Fodinibius salicampi: one gene and its partner. The protein of the gene in region 2 binds, or shares a complex with, the protein of the main gene of each other region. Links are inferred from orthologs where the notes say so. Each region holds a gene or a part of one and is shown on either strand. Other genes may lie near its edges. The genes, in order: dnaG and dnaB.

Evidence for each region.
Region 1: the proteins of dnaB (region 2) and dnaG are in contact, whole or in part, in a crystal structure (PDB 2R6A), measured with the Geobacillus stearothermophilus proteins. The link is inferred for Fodinibius salicampi from one-to-one orthologs. Residues at the interface, in WP_033016901.1 of Geobacillus stearothermophilus: Ser13, Glu15, Ala16, Gln18, Glu91, Leu92, Asp94, Ala95, Val96, Pro97, Thr98, Ala99, Ala100, Asn101, Tyr104, Tyr105, Ile108; in WP_049624496.1 of Geobacillus stearothermophilus: Lys456, Leu457, Leu458, Pro459, Ala460, Asn463, Ala464, Leu467, Leu535, Leu536, Ile537, Ala538, Gln544, Glu545, Asp548, Tyr549, His552.

Annotation. Positions count from the first base shown.
Region 1 is NZ_BAABRS010000001.1:1,363,839-1,371,925, forward strand. Bases 1,486-4,438 are described here. They hold dnaG (DNA primase), read right to left. Parts: upstream 4,015-4,438; coding sequence 1,957-4,014; downstream 1,486-1,956. Other genes in these bases: ABEB05_RS05655 (inositol monophosphatase family protein), read right to left, coding at 1,486-1,886; sucD (succinate--CoA ligase subunit alpha), read left to right, coding at 4,284-4,438. Also shown: ABEB05_RS05645 (ABC transporter permease), read right to left, coding at 1-131; bacillithiol biosynthesis deacetylase BshB1, read left to right, coding at 292-1,035; more of ABEB05_RS05655, read right to left, coding at 1,053-1,485; more of sucD, read left to right, coding at 4,439-5,159; ABEB05_RS05670 (hypothetical protein), read right to left, coding at 5,383-5,754; ABEB05_RS05675 (carbohydrate kinase family protein), read right to left, coding at 5,980-6,870; ABEB05_RS05680 (sugar porter family MFS transporter), read right to left, coding at 6,937-8,087. UniProt on the Escherichia coli protein: RNA polymerase that catalyzes the synthesis of short RNA molecules used as primers for DNA polymerase during DNA replication.
Region 2 is NZ_BAABRS010000001.1:1,017,126-1,025,127, reverse strand. Bases 1,626-4,493 are described here. They hold dnaB (replicative DNA helicase), read right to left. Parts: upstream 3,885-4,493; coding sequence 2,367-3,884; downstream 1,626-2,366. Other genes in these bases: ABEB05_RS04240 (uracil-DNA glycosylase), read right to left, coding at 4,022-4,493; ABEB05_RS04250 (hypothetical protein), read right to left, coding at 1,845-2,123; ABEB05_RS04255 (MraY family glycosyltransferase), read left to right, coding at 1,626-1,737. Also shown: ABEB05_RS04260 (lysophospholipid acyltransferase family protein), read left to right, coding at 1-259; more of ABEB05_RS04255, read left to right, coding at 559-1,625; more of ABEB05_RS04240, read right to left, coding at 4,494-4,843; tRNA (N(6)-L-threonylcarbamoyladenosine(37)-C(2))-methylthiotransferase MtaB, read right to left, coding at 4,855-6,189; NADH-quinone oxidoreductase subunit NuoH, read right to left, coding at 6,356-7,366; ABEB05_RS04225 (NADH-quinone oxidoreductase subunit G), read right to left, coding at 7,379-8,002. UniProt on the Escherichia coli protein: The main replicative DNA helicase, it participates in initiation and elongation during chromosome replication. Travels ahead of the DNA replisome, separating dsDNA into templates for DNA synthesis.

The DNA of each region.
Region 1 (8,087 bases), 340 kb from region 2 along the record:
TCCATACCATTACTTACGGCATTCATGAGGGTTACCATCACAATACCGATTATGATACATAAAGTTGTAAGTATGGAACGGGTCTTATTGATCCTGAGGGCTCTTAATGAGATCTTTATTCCCTCCCACATGCTACTTATAAAACGTCTAACCACAGATACTCCTATTAATTTTATACTGAGATGTAGTATTCTACGCAAAAAAGATCAAATCGTTGCACAAAAATAAATTTGTTATCTTTTTAATCAGACTTATACTCTACTATTCCATTTTTAATAAAAGATATAACTCATGCAATTAGATATTCTTGCTCTGGCGGCCCATCCCGATGATACAGAACTATGCTGCGGAGGTACACTGGCGGCCCTGGCCAACCAAGGGAAAAAAGTGGGAGTTGTTGACTTTACGAAGGGAGAAATGGGTACACGAGGCACTCCTGAACAAAGGATGCGGGAAGCCTCTGCTGCAGCAGATATAATAGGACTCGAGGTACGCGAAAATCTGGAAATGGCGGATACAAAGATCCAAAACAACCGCGAAAATCAAAAAAAGATAATCCAAAAAATCCGTCAATACCGGCCGCATATCTGCCTGGTAGGAGCCCCTGAAGATCGCCATCCGGATCATGGTAACGGGACTCAACTGGCACTCGATGCAATTTACTACAGTGGACTTACAAAAATTGAAACCCGTGATGCAAAGGGGAGTCGACAAGAACGGTGGCGTCCTTCACACACCTTGCACTATATGCAGGATCGTCCTTTTGAACCAGATATTGTTTTTGACATTAGTGATACATTTGAAACTAAAAAGAAAGCTATATTGGCATTTGAGACGCAGTTTAATGTAGCAGATCCAAAGGATGAGCCGAAAACCTATATTTCCGACACCGAATTTTTTGAGGGTATTGCAGCTCGTGCCCGTCATTACGGACATCTGATTGGGACTAAATACGGCGAACCGTTTAAGTATCAAAACGGTCCCCTGCCAATGCGTTCTTTAAAGACTCTTTTTGAAACAAGTCCGATGAGATAATTAGCAGCAGCGCAGTATTATCTTCTGCTCTCTACAACATTCCCTATTAGTTCCTTCTCTGTAAACTGCGACTGTATACCGTCCAGCAGGAATGAATGTATATCCGAGTTTCCGGCTATAATGCGTTTTCCAAACAGCCAATTATCTCCGCCCTGCCAGTCAGATATCCGTCCACCGGCTTCTTCGATAATCAGTGCACCCGCCCCCACATCCCAGGGATTTAATGAATACTCATAGAAGCCATCCAGACGACCACTTGCAACGCAACACAAGTCATAGGCTGCAGCTCCGGCACGACGAACCCCATGGGTTTCGTGCATCAGCGTGCGAAAGAAAGACAGGTAATTATCCATCAAACTTAAATCATTATAAGGGAAACCTGTTCCAATTAACGATCCATGCGCATTTTCTATGCTCGAAACTGAAATAGGTCGGCCGTTTAGAAATGCACCTTGACCTTTTATGGCAATAAACCACTCATCGCTGGCCACTTCTAACACTAAACCCATTTTGGGTTCTTTATTTTCCCATAGTGCTATGGACACACAATAGACCGGGAACCCATGGGCAAAATTGGTTGTGCCATCAATGGGATCAATCAGCCAAATACGACCTTCCGGCAATTCCTGACCTCCGGATGATTCCTCAGCCATAATATCATCCTCGGGGAATTCCTTATTGATAACCGACAAAATTTGTTTTTCTGCTTCCAGGTCTGCATCCGTAACGAGATCATTCTTTCCCTTTAAATCTATGGAAAAACTGTTGGATGCCCGGAAATCACGAATTACTTTTGCTGCATTTCCGGCAGCTTTTCGGGCAATATTAAGTTCTATGGTATAATCAGACATGAATATATCTGTTTTAAAAATTTAGGATAAAAACTTTTGGAAACGATAATGATTTGAAATCCGAATCGTCTTATTGCTCACTTTTCATTTTATATTCGAACACTTTTTCGGAGACACTTCTTGCGGATTCCGTATCTGGATCGGGATACAACTCATCGATAGGCGACTGTTGTATATGCGTCCGTCGACGCCCGACTTCCTTCATCTGGCGCATTACTTTTTTTCGGTCCTCGCCTTCAGCCGAATTGAACCTTTCATAAAGTTCGACCTGCAATCGATCCAGAAAATGGGATTTCAATGCTTTAAGCGCTCCCTTTGCCGTCCGATACGGATTCTTATCTCTTTTATACTGTACACCAATCTTTTCATGATGCCGATCGCTTACAGAATATTTCTCCAGGACAATTTCTCCCACCAGCTCCGGATAGGGATGCTCCCTACTGGCATATTTCTCGACGCTCACCTCCTTCTCGGTTTTAAACCGCTCAATAATATCCGAGAAAAAATCACGTAATTGTTCATCTTCAAAATGTTTTTCCGAACAGTACGATCCGATATAATCAATCATATCACGGCCGTACATCAGCATCAGGCGGATCAGCTCCTTTTCATAATTCGGACGCTTTTTGGGTGGCTGAGGCTTTTTATTTGTGTCGTTTCGCTCCTTATTTCCCCTAACCTGTTTGTTAAATCCAACGGTATGCGGATGCGGGGCTTGTGGCCGATGATCGCTGCTTTCCGAAGGTTCCTGCTGTTGACGTGCCTCCCGTTCCTTGCGGCGCTTTTCACGCTTTCTGGCTTTTTGCAGCTCTTCTTTCAATTCTTTTCGTATTTTGCCTAACTCATCAAAAAGAGCCCTGTCCCCCACTTTTGCCTTACTGTTCAGATGCTGTACAAATGTTTCTCTCGAAACCGGGTCGGGCATATGGGCAATACTTTCCAAAATTTCACTAATTATCTTCTTTTTTTCAGCCGGGGCTTCCCACTTGCCCAATTCCCTGGCCTTTTGGATTTGATAGGTCAGAAAATCATTTTCTTTCTCCTCTTTCATTTCCAGGAAAGAATCACCCCCGAACTGACGCACAAAAGAGTCGGGATCTTCGCCTTCGGGCAGTTCCAGTAGTTTTACATCCATTCCCTCACGCAAGGCTATATTGATCCCCCTCTTCATAGCACGCTGGCCGGCCGAGTCGGAATCGTATATCATGGTAATAGTTTCGCCATAGCGATGCAGCAACTTCATCTGCTGGGGAGTCAGTGAGGTTCCACTGGATGCCACTACATTTTCGATACCATACTGTTGCAGTGATATAACATCGGTATAACCTTCTACCAGAATAACCTCATCGGATTTGCGAATTTCATTTTTGGCAAAATTAATTCCGTAAAGAACTTCACTTTTATTATAAACTTTGGTCTGAGGAGAATTAATATATTTAGCGGTCTTCTCATTCCCTAATACGCGCCCGGCATAGGCAATCACTTTGCCCGATGGATTAAATATGGGAAACATCAGCCTTCCCCGGAAGGCGTCGTAGTAGCCCTCTCCTCTGTTACTCGGCTTTATCAATCCTGCTTCAAAAAGATATTCTTCATTTAATCCCGAATCCAAGGCCGCCCTGTAGAGTTGTTCTCCTCCCTCAGGCGCATAACCCAGACCGTATTTTTTGATAATCTTCCGATTGTATCCGCGTTTTTGCAGATAGTCACGGGCCTTTTGGGCTTCATCTGTCTCCATCAAGTGCCGGTAGAAAAAAACACCCGCATATTTAAGGGCGTGATAAATTCCTTCTCTCAGATTGTGCTCTTCGGTAAGCTCTTCGTCATCTTCTTCTGGCAATGAAACTCCATAACGGTCGGCCAATGAACGCATGGCTTCAAGAAAGCCGACCCCCTCCATTTCCATAACAAAGTTAAATACATCTCCCGATTCTCCACATCCAAAACACTTATAGATGCCCAGGTCTGGCGTTACGTGGAAAGAAGGCGTACGTTCGTCGTGAAAAGGACATAACCCTTTCCAACTGCGTCCGGATCGTTTGAGCTTGACGTAGTCTTCGACTACCTCAACGATATCCGAGGCACCGCGCACTTCCTCTTTTTTTTCATCGGGAATCATTACTGCCATAACTCAGAAATAATAATGGAATTTCCGGTCATTATCATCCTATATATCCAGAATTTAAAATTAGACTACACGAATTCTATTACTCCAAATCTACCTTGTTAATCCTTGGATAATACAAAATCAAAAACCATCTATCAGGTAATATTTGAAACTAAGATTCTGATTACTTCCCAAATTTCTAATTCCCTTCTGATATCTTTGCCAATTCACTATGATGTGGGTATATTCCGTCCGACACAACAGAACCGTTTAATTTAATAGAATAGTTCATGAGCGTACTTGTTGGTAACGATACTCGATTAGTAGTACAGGGAATTACGGGCAGCGAAGGTAGTTTCCATACTAAACAAATGATAGAATACGGCACAAATGTAGTTGCGGGAGTCACGCCTGGTAAAGGCGGCCAAGAACATCTGGGACTTCCGGTTTACAATACGGTTGCAGATGCTGTTGAAAAAGAACAGGCAAATACTTCTGTCATTTTTGTACCGCCGGCTTTTGCAGGCGATGCCATTTCCGAAGCCGCCTTTGCAGGGATTGAAGTCATTATCTGTATTACGGAAGGTATTCCCGTTAAAGATATGGTAGTTGCCAAACAAGTAGTGGAAAGCTACGGTGCTGCGCTTGTTGGGCCCAACTGCCCAGGAGTCATAACTCCGGGTGAAGCCAAAATAGGTATTATGCCCGGAAATATTTTTACATCCGGAAAAGTGGGACTCATTTCGAGATCCGGAACGCTTACCTATGAAGCGGTCGACCAATTGACCAAAGCCGGACTTGGACAAAGCACGGCTATCGGTATTGGCGGTGATCCTGTTATCGGAACTACCCATACTGACGCTGTTAAGCTTTTCCAGGACGATGATAATACGGAAGCAATTGTACTCATCGGCGAAATTGGAGGAACGGCTGAAGAAGAAGCCGCCGCTTATATCAAAGATAATGTTGATAAACCGGTCGTTGCCTTTATCGCGGGAAGTACAGCTCCTCCCGGCCGACGCATGGGACATGCCGGCGCCATTATTTCCGGAGGAGAAGGGGGTGCCGATGCGAAGAAAAAGGCACTGCGTGATGCGGGCGTAACCGTCGTTGATAGTCCTGCTGAAATTGGCAAAACGCTCAAAGAATTATTAGAAACAGTTTAGAATTAATTATCTCGTCCGGTCATAAATTGATCGGACGAGCTTTTCTTTGTGGCGGTTCTTTTTTAACACAAACTGTTACCAACAACAGTATTTGAAACTGTTCGAGGTTAAAAAGTTCCATAACGGAGCTATAATTGCTATGGCTTATCTTATCTTTGGACTGGCTATCGGTACATTTATAAGTGCCCTTATAGAAAAATACCACAAAACAGATAAAACCCAGTTAATACCGGCTTCCTACCTTTTTATTCTCAGTGGAATCTTCTTCTTGGTCTTCCTTTATATTGGATGGCCATTGATCGAACAGGTTTTTACCTAAATCCAAGGAAAATTCCTTATTGGAAGAAAGACTGTCTGCCTGTCCAATAACCGGCATATCGTAAGTAAACCCTTTGGGTTTGTAGTGCAATATTTTAGCGTCACTGTCTTTGGGATTATAGATAGGCATTTGATCCAAAGATGACCGATCCACATCACCGGAAATTTTTAGGGAGTCCCCCGCATTGTTTTGATAATTTTTAGCAGTTGGTTGAGCCTGTATATTCATCAAACCTACTATCAAAATGACCGGGAGTATTAAGATAAAACGTCTCATATTTTTTATAGCTTTAATTTTGAAGAATTTGCATATTTATCACCATGCAACCTCACCAAAATCCTAAAATACCTATTACCAAATCCTCAGGATCTGTATAGATAAAACTTTGTTGCAATCAGATTATTGTTTTTCTAACATTTTCGGAACTGCTATTCACCAGATAAGTGATCAGACAACGGCAAATACATCCACAGAAAACCAGATAATAAAATTCCAGTAATTTTATCCCATTACAATTTCTTCTATACTGTGGATATCATATTCAGGGGTTGCGCCACTTTTTTGTGCTACAAATGAACCTGCGGCATTCGCATACTTAAGGAGCTCCTTGCCTTTCTTCCCACACTGTACTCCATAGATCATTGTTGCCAAAAAAGCATCTCCTGCTCCAACACTATCCTTAGCATCGGTTTTATACCCTCTATGGTCAGACCAGCTCCCGTCTTCAAATAGCATTGCTCCCGCCGGCCCTTTCGTTATACAAATGAATGAACATTCAAATTTTTCAGCTAACGTTTCAACAATCTGACAAGAACTTCCCGATAAAGAAAACCACTTTTTAATTTGTTCCAGCTCGGCTTCGTTCATTTTAATGATATCAGCGGCGGCAAGAGAATCCCTGATAACGGTTCTATCTATATGAGGCGGACGTAAATTCAAATCTAAAATCTTCTTATCGGCATATTTCCACAGGTTTTGAATGGTATCCCGGCTTTGTTCATTACGTTGGGCCAGTGAGCCAAACACGATGCCCCAACTTTCCCTGACTGCTTGCTTTAGTGAAGGAGAGGGTTCTATAAAATCCCAGGCTACCGGTTCAATAATCGTATAGCTGGGTTCGCCATTAGAGGTTACTTCCACTTCAACAAAACCGGTTTCCGACTGGCCGTCGGTCTGAATATGGGCTGTGGACATGTCGTTTCGTTGGATGCGCCTCAGCGCCTCTTTCCCCAAACGATCGCCCCCGACCCTGCTACACATTTCGACTGAGATCCCTAGCTGATTAAGATGATAACAGACATTCAGCGGTGCGCCTCCGAGAAACAACCCTGATGGCAGGGCATCCCAAAGTATTTCTCCAATACACAGAATCTTCCGTTGTTGTTCGGCCATAGATTAAAAAAAATCAAAAATTTATATACTCAGGTTATCGTTATCCGGCTATCGCTCAGCAGCATGCTACGCTAGTTCCTCTTGCTTAAACTCGGCATCTTTGGGTAGCAGGATATCCTCCAACTCCTCAAGCGAACGATTTTTGGTTTCCGGCATCAGCAGCCAGACAAAAAGTAGCTGCAGCACCATCATCCCGGCAAAAAAAGCAAAGATCGTACCGCCGGAAAAAGCACTTAGCACGGTGGGTGTAACCAAGGTAATCAGTGCGGCAAATACCCAGTGGGTACCGGAACCCAGTGCCATCCCGTAATCGCGCACTTTGTTCGGAAATATTTCAGAGATAAATACCCAGATAACGGCTCCCTGTCCCACCGCATGCGAGGCAATAAAGGCGCAGACAAAGGCCACAACCAACCCTCCTTCAGCCCCGGTAAAAAACCCCCAGGAAACGCCGGAAAGCGAGATAATATATCCGAAAGAACCATAATACATGAGCTTCTTGCGTCCAATGCGATCAATCAGGTACATACCCAACAGCGTAAAGAGCAGGTTCACAATACCCAGTGGAATCGAGGCGCCTAACACATCCGAGGCCGCAATACCCGCCTGCTCAAAGATGCGCGGGGCATAATAAAGTACAAAATTAATGCCCGACAGTTGATTAAAGAACGCAATCAAAAATGCGAGCGCCATCAAAAAACTATATTTTCGAGAAAAGAATTTGGCGTCGGTAACCTTCTTGGTTGACTTCTTAATTTCTACCAATAATTCTTCAATATTAGCTCCTGGATTAAGTTGTTTCAATAATTTTCGAGCTCCTGAATCGTCTTTCTTTTTAAGTGCCAACCAACGCGGACTTTCCGGCACGCCAAGCACAAAGAAGGCGTAAATAGCGGCAGGAATGGCTTCCACGCCCAACATCCAGCGCCAGGCATATTCATCAAAGTACACCCCAATAAGGTAATTTGACAAGTAAGCCACCAAAATGCCCAGCACGATATTAAACTGGTAGGAAGCCACCAGTCGGCCGCGGTTTGCCGCCGGAGTAATCTCAGAAATATAGATCGGGGCCGCCACCGACGAGGCCCCCACCCCTAATCCTCCGATAAAGCGCGCAAAAGAAAAGAGATAGGGATCGAGTGCCAAGGCGGATCCCAAGGCCGAAAGCAGATACAATACGCCAATAGCAAAGAGCGTCTTTTTGCGGCCGAACCTAT
Region 2 (8,002 bases):
CGCTTTTGCACTGGCTGTCAGAGAAGGGGTTCCTATTTTGCCAATGGTAATTGATGGAACCCAAAATACGCTTCCAAAGCGCAGTTGGAAATTTGGTGAGGCTAAGCACATAAAGCTGAAAATTATGGATCCGGTTCTTACTCAAGGAAAGACCGCTGATGAGGTAGATAAGCTTAGAGAGACCGTGCGCAATAGAATTGCTAAACAGCTTGGTGAGTGGCGCAATAAATCGATAGAGGAAGTAGATAATTTATCGTGAATAGAACAGCTAATATGCTCACTGTACACCTTTAAGAAGATTTTTTAGGTAAAAGTTATACTTTATTGTTGTAATTATTTAATTCTGGAATAAGTGGGAAAGGGGGATAGATTAAATAATTTTAACTGTAAAAAGGATGGAATAATTTGTATCTATCTGAAGAGACTTTAAGGGTTATTTCCTTATTAAGAGATTAGGTTTAGCACCTATAAAAGATTTACAATTTTATAAATAAAAATATAGTTTAGTCGGGTTAAAAAAAGCCGTCTGGCTATAGAGAGTAACTTGAGGGAAAAGTTATGGGGTCTGAAAGTTTAGTGTGGGTTTTTCCAGCAGTACTTACATCATTGCTGATTAGTTATATTTCGATGCCGGTTATTATTCAGATTGCGGGGTTGAAAAATCTTATTGACGAACCGGATGATGTACGAAAATTTCATTCGGGCATGATACCAACATTAGGAGGAATAGGAATATTTGCAGCTTTTCTCATTTCTTTTTCGGTTTGGGGTGGAGCTACCAATTTAACCTCCTATCCTTTTTTTGTTGCCTCCCTTTTTATGTTGTTTCTGATCGGTATAAAAGACGATATCCTGGTTATTTCGCCAGCTAAAAAGTTTATTGTTCAGCTTTTAGCCGCTGTTGAAATAGTACTCGGGGGGAAAATATATATTGATAACCTAAACGGACTGTTTGGAGTTTATGAGTTATCTTGGATTGTAGGAGTATGTCTTTCTGTCGTTATTATTGTCGCACTAATCAATTCTTATAATTTGATAGATGGAATTGATGGTCTTGCAGGAGGAGTGGGACTTGTAGCATCAGTGTTTCTGGGAATATGGTTTTTTGGTGCTGGTTTCCATTCCTTGGGAATGCTTTCCTTTGTTCTTTCCGGAGCTCTTATTGGTTTTCTGATATTTAACTTTCATCCGGCAAAAATATTTATGGGGGATACCGGTGCAATGGCAGTAGGTTTTATACTGGCATTTTTATCTTTACAGTTTATCAGTCTTAACCAAACTATTACAGAGAGTGGATGGTATATAGAAAATGCAACCGTAATGGCCGTTGCTGTTATGATAATACCCGTAGTAGATACACTCAGAGTATCAGTTATACGATTATTGTCAGGACATTCTCCTTTTATAGCGGACCATAATCATATTCATCACAAATTGATTGAATCAAATATTCCACAGCATTATGCTTCAATAAGTCTCTGGATAGCGAATACGGTTATTATCGGATTAATTTATATGACGCAAAACCTGGAACCCAGTATGCTACTATGTATTACATTAATATTGGGCTCTGTTATGTTGCCAAGTATAAAATTAATATTTAAACACTTATTTGGTATTTATAAAGATAAAAATCTTGTTAAATCCGATGATTTATCCTCTGAAACGGAAGCTTTAAATAGTAATAAGAAACGAACTATTGGCTTCAAGAAGCTTGCAGAATTCATAAAGGAGTGAGTAGCCTTTACTTGTGGCTGTGAAGTAGGTTCACTACTTGGTTAAAGAGAGAGGGGGGGAACAGGTATAAAGGCTATTCTTACTATTTAACCATAGTTAATTAAATATCAGGACAAATGGTTTTCTTCACTGGAAGAATACTGGTTGTCGAATAGTGATGACCCAACATGATCAGTTGCGCCATTCATCACAACAGATTTAATGCTTTCCCAGTTATTAAAAAGATAGCGTGAAAATACAACAAGATATATAAAGCTCACTATACCTATCGGAATTTCAGCCATTAAAGGCCAATCCAGCAATAGAAAAAATCCGATAACCAATACAGAAGCAGTAAGAATAGCTATCGAGTAAAAAGTAAGAGCTGCAAATCTGGATGTCCCCATATCTAACACCTTTTGTTAAAGTGAAGGAAGAAGATATTTATTTTCTTCTATCCTTTGAACCAACGAAAAATCGCTGATTGTTTGGGTTTGTTTTAAACCTGAAAGTAAATTAGTAATTTCTAACTAATATTAAAAAAAAATAATTAAATATTTTTAGGGGAACTTATTCAGAAATGCGAGCTGTTAGAGAAGCCGTATTAATTACTGATAAGTTATAGAATTTGTGGAAATAGAAGGAAGAGTTTAAAATGGTGCTTTGTCTCCATCACCACCTGGGTTATGTCCCATAGGGGGAGGACCACTGCTTTCGCTACTGCTATTATTTGTTTCGTTGTTACCGCCTTCTTCAAATGGACTGGGTTCGGCAGCAGTCAAATTTTCAAATCGGGCATACTCTTCTACAAAGTAGAGGGGAACAGTACCTGTAGGTCCATTCCGTTGCTTACCTATTATTATCTCAGCAAGTCCGGTTGTTGATTGTCCTTCAGGAGTTGTTTTGATTCCATAGTATTCCGGGCGGTATAAGAAACAAACCACATCGGCATCCTGTTCGATAGATCCCGATTCACGCAAATCACTAAGCTGTGGACGCTTATCACCACCGCGCTGTTCGACTGCACGACTTAACTGTGAAAGGGCTACCACAGGAACATTGAGTTCTTTTGCCAGAGCTTTGAGTCCACGTGATATAGATGCAATTTCCTGCTCCCGTGTACCGAAGTCTTTACCAGAAGCAGTCATTAGTTGAAGGTAATCCACTACAATGAGGCCAATATCATGCTCGCTTTTAAGTCTTCGGCATTTCGTACGAAGCTCCATGATACTGAGTCCCGGGGTGTCATCTACAAATATATTAGCGGTAAAAAGTCGACCCGCCGCATCAATCAAACGTTTAAACTCTTCATCTTCCAGTCTTCCCGACCGGGCAGACTGAGCGTTTATGCGCCCCTCCATAGTTAGCAAGCGTTGCACGAGAGATTGATTAGACATCTCAAGGCTAAAAATTGCGACCTTGGTTCTCAAATCAGGATTTTGGTGAAGGGCTGCATTACGGGCAGTTGTTAGTACATAGGCAGTTTTACCCATAGAAGGGCGTGCTGCAATAATAATGAGATCTCCATTTTGCCATCCGGCTGTTTTTTTATCTATATCTGTACCGGTAGGAACCCCAGTAATACCGGCAGATTGGCCCCGAATATCTTCAAGATGAGAAAGCGTATCTTTTAACACATCTCCAATAGGTTGAGCCTGAGCCCGCTGTTTGGAGTTTGCAAGATCAAAAATACGTTGTTCTGCTTTATCGAGCACATCATAAGGATCAGAGGAGCTGTCATATGCTTCCTTGATAATATCAGTACATCCCAGAATAAGGTTCCTTTTGGTTGCCTTTTCAGCTATGATCTGTGCATGATAATCGACATTGGCAGCTGAGCTTACGGAACGGGTAAGCTCTGATAAATAACCTGCACCTCCACATGTATCCAGCAGCCCTTTATCCCGCAATTCATTTTCAACAGTTAAAAGGTCAAGGGGATTATCCCGTTCATACAAATCATGAAGGACTTCAAAAATGTGCTGGTGGGCTGGTTTATAAAAATCTCGAGCTGATAACATTTGCAGGGCTACCGTTGCAGCCTCATGTTCGATAAGCATTGACCCCAAGACAGCTTCTTCAACTTCTACTGCCTGTGGGGGGACTCTCCCTTCCTGATCCATAATCTGAGCGTCGTTGTTATTAAAGTTTGACCCTTCTGATGCCATCCGAAGTAAAAAACTGTTGAATTAAATATTATTTTAAGGAGAAGATTAACGAAGATTATTTCGGCCTTTAAGGGATCATAAAGTATAATAAATCCACTGCTTTTAACGAAGTGCTAATCGTATTAAAAGTATTAAAATTAGGGTTCGCCATTGAGTTCGTCATACTTTTTACGGAGCCGTTGTACATCTTCCCAGGTTGGGCGCTTCCACTTCTTATGTCGCAATAAGGCAGCGGGATGATAAGTAGCCATAAGCTGATATTTATCTCCGAAAGAGTGAAATTTGCCCCGCATCTTTGTCAGGGACTGATCATTGCCCAGGAGGGTTTGTGCGGATACTTTTCCCAGAGCCAGGATTAACTTTGGATTGATCAGGTCTATCTGTTTAAGCAAAAAGGGAAGACTACGCTTGCGTTCTTCAGGTTTCGGATTTCTATTATTCGGGGGGCGGTGTTTTAAAATATTTGCTATATATACTTCTTCACGATCAAAGTCGATTGCATGGAGAATTTTGTTAAGCAATTGTCCGGCTTTGCCTACAAACGGTTCTCCCAGTCGATCTTCTTCCGCACCAGGGGCCTCACCGATAAGCATAAGGTCCGCATCAGGATTGCCGACCCCAAAAACCAATTGTGTATCATCTAAATCTGTTTTAAGTACATTTGCTTTTCGGCAAAGATCTTCCAACTCCTTCAGTGTACTACATTGATCTATCTGCTCATAAATGCTTTTCGAACTATCTTTAGCCTTTTTTTGAGCAGGGGCATTTGTATCAGGTGAAGGTTCAGAAGTTATATTGATGTCAGTTTCATTAGAAAAGGAATTGGCTTTAGCTTCTTTCTCCTGTTCCTTTGCATCAGAATCATTCTGAGAGACTTCAAAATCACCATAGAGGCTGCGCTCAGTTTCTAAAAAATGAAGAACCTCTTCAATAATTTGTTTGGATTTAGAATTAGCCATTAGTTCGTTAATTAACCTACAAGTTCTGCGATTACCTGCTGCTCTTCTTTAGCATCTTTAGTGAGCTCGCCAAGGAGGTATCCTTCGCGTGAACGGGCCCCAAGGTGTACGGGTAAAACCTTGTTTTCATACCGTGGATTATAAGGAATTCCCACCCGGATATAGTTATCAGTCCAACCCAGCATAGCCCCATTATGATTGGAACCTTCGAAAAGAACTTTTCGCTTTTCTCCTGAAAAGGAAGTATCAAAGTTATATCTTTTTTTCTCCGAAAGGCGCCGTAGCTTATGGGTACGCTCTTTTCGCACACTGTCCTGTACATTGGGTTCAATATTAAGAGCATGGGTATTGGGGCGTTCAGAATAGGTAAATACATGCAGGTAGGAAACAGGTAGTGATTCGATAAAGTCAAAAGATTCCTCAAAAAGTTCATCGGTTTCGCCCGGGTGGCCTGTAATTACATCTACGCCGATAGCGGCATCGGGCATTAACTTTTTGATGAGCTGAACGCGTTCTCGGTAAAGGTCTGATTGGTAACGTCGACGCATAAGTCCCAGCATTTTATCACTTCCACTTTGCAGTGGCATATGGAAATGAGGCTGAATTTTATTTGACTCCGCAGAAAAATGAATCAATTCCTCATGCATTAAATTTGGCTCCACCGAAGAAAACCTAATGCGTTCAAGTCCACTAACCTGGTCAAGTGCTTGCAACAGCATGAAGAAGTCTTCATCAGTACCGCGGCCAAAATCTCCGGCATTTACTCCCGTAATAACGACTTCCTTAAATCCTTCATCGACCAATAACTTGGCATTTTGTACTACGGAGTTAATCTTAGGACTTCTGCTTTCGCCCCGTGCCATTGGGATCGTACAAAAAGAGCATTTATAACTGCAGCCATCCTGAACTTTCAGAAATGCTCGAGTTCGGTCATCCGCAGAAAAAGCATTATGAAAATCGACGGCTTGGTTTACATCGGAATTATAAACAATAGGTTCATTTCTTTTTTCAAAGGTATCAAAGAGATCAAGAAGCTTAAATTTATTTTTAGCGCCCAGAACGGCATCCACACCGTCAATTTCAGCAATCTCATCTGGTTCTAACTGTGCGTAGCAACCGATCACAGCAACAAAGGCTTCCGGATTTCTACGCAAAGCTTTACGCACCGTTCTTCGGCAGGTACTGTTTGCACTCTGTGTCACAGAGCAGGTGTTAATGACATAGATATCGGCCTTCTGGTCAAAATCAGCAATGTTATAGCCCTCTTCTTCAAAATCTTGTTGAATCCGCATGGTTTCTGAATAGTTCAGCTTACATCCGAGGGTTTTAAAGGCTGCTTTTTTCATGATATCCGGTAAACTAAAATCTTATCTCTATAATCTTTTTGCTCCCTTAACTTACAAAATGAAGTGGCAAAATTCGATTAGTGATATATTTGGATTACTTTTTTTCCAATAAAAAAGGGAAGGAATTGCAGTCAATCCCTTCCCTAGATTATCTATTTATTTGCTATTAAGCAACGTAGTGATGCCATCCATAAACGATAATTGCCAAGACAATAAAATTAATAATGCTGATAGGCAGCATACGTTTCCATCCCAGCTTCATCACTTGGTTATACTTAAATCGAGGAATAGTCCACCGTACCCAAATGAAAGTAAACACCCAGAACACTGTTTTGAGTGTAAATACTGAAACATCCAGTACCGCCTTTGCGGTTGCGCCCATTTCGGGCAGCCAATACTGGGCAAAGGGCAGGTGGTAGCCGCCAAAGAAAAAGGTAGTGATAAGCATACTGCCAATGACTACGTGCATGTATTCGGCCAGAAAGAACATACCAAATTTCATGCCGCTGTATTCGGTATGGAATCCACCAACAAGTTCCTGCTCTGCCTCAACCAAATCGAAGGGAGTTCTGTTGGCTTCGGCAAAAGCGGCTACAATGAATATGACCGCGGCAATAGGGTTTCTAAATAAATTCCACCATGCTTCCTGGGAATCAACTACATCAATCAAGCTAAGGGAACCGGTAAAGAGAATGCAAGAGGCGATTGCCATTCCCATGGGCAATTCGTAGCTGATCATTTGGGCAGCGGCCCGTAACCCTCCAAGAAGAGAGTATTTACTGTTGGAAGCCCAGCCCCCAAGTGTAACACCGTAGACTCCCAGTGAATTTACAGCTAGCAGGTAAAGTACTCCTGCGTTGATATCCGTTACGTATAGCCCATCTCCGAAAGGAATAACCGCAATGGTCATCAGGGCGGTTACCACCGGAATCATCGGGGCAATGGCATGAATGGTTTTAAAACCCTTGGCCGGAGTCACATCTTCCTTTAGCAAAAGCTTTACAACATCAGCCAAAGGCTGAAACAGTCCCAGCGGTCCCACCCGATTAGGGCCCAATCGGTTTTGAATAAAAGCCGAAACGCGTCGTTCCGCATAAACGGCTATAGCTGCCGAATTAAGCAGCATAAATAGCGCAATTCCTAAAACAATATATGATGTAGTAGTTACAGGCTCCATGTAATAGTGTTATTAAGCTTGTTTTACTTCAGTATTTTCAATGGGAAGCTGAACACCTTGTTCTTCATCCATTTTTTGGTAACTAACGTTTTCAAGTGCTTCAAAATGGTCACTTAACTCACTGAAAACAGAACGGGAGTGCTCAAAATTGAATTCAAGTCCAAGTCGATCTCCCAGATGATTTAAGAATTCCCAGAGTGGCAGACAGTCCACTTTATTATCTTCACTCACCCAGTTATCGAAATCGGTACCGTAGCGGTCAAGGCGTCCTTCAGACATTTCAAGGTTAAGACGTCTGTTGGTATATTTTGTTTCTTTTGCCGGATATGAACGTTGAATTCGGCCATTGATATTCACATAGCTAGCCGCATGTTCTGCTATGCACGTAATTGGAATGACCAAGTCAGAAGCTTTTGTGGTATCTGTCTTATTGGTTGCCAGTGAAATGGTATAGGTATCAGAAAAATCTTCGGCCGTTAATACTTCTCTTCCCACTAAATCATCAGATAAGATGACAACAATTTCTGCTTCCTTTATGGCTGTCTTAATTCCGTTTTCATCTACTTCATCAAGATTAATCAGGCGACATCCATTGGTATTGGGAGCCTGATCGTCGGTGATAAGAAAATCGTCACC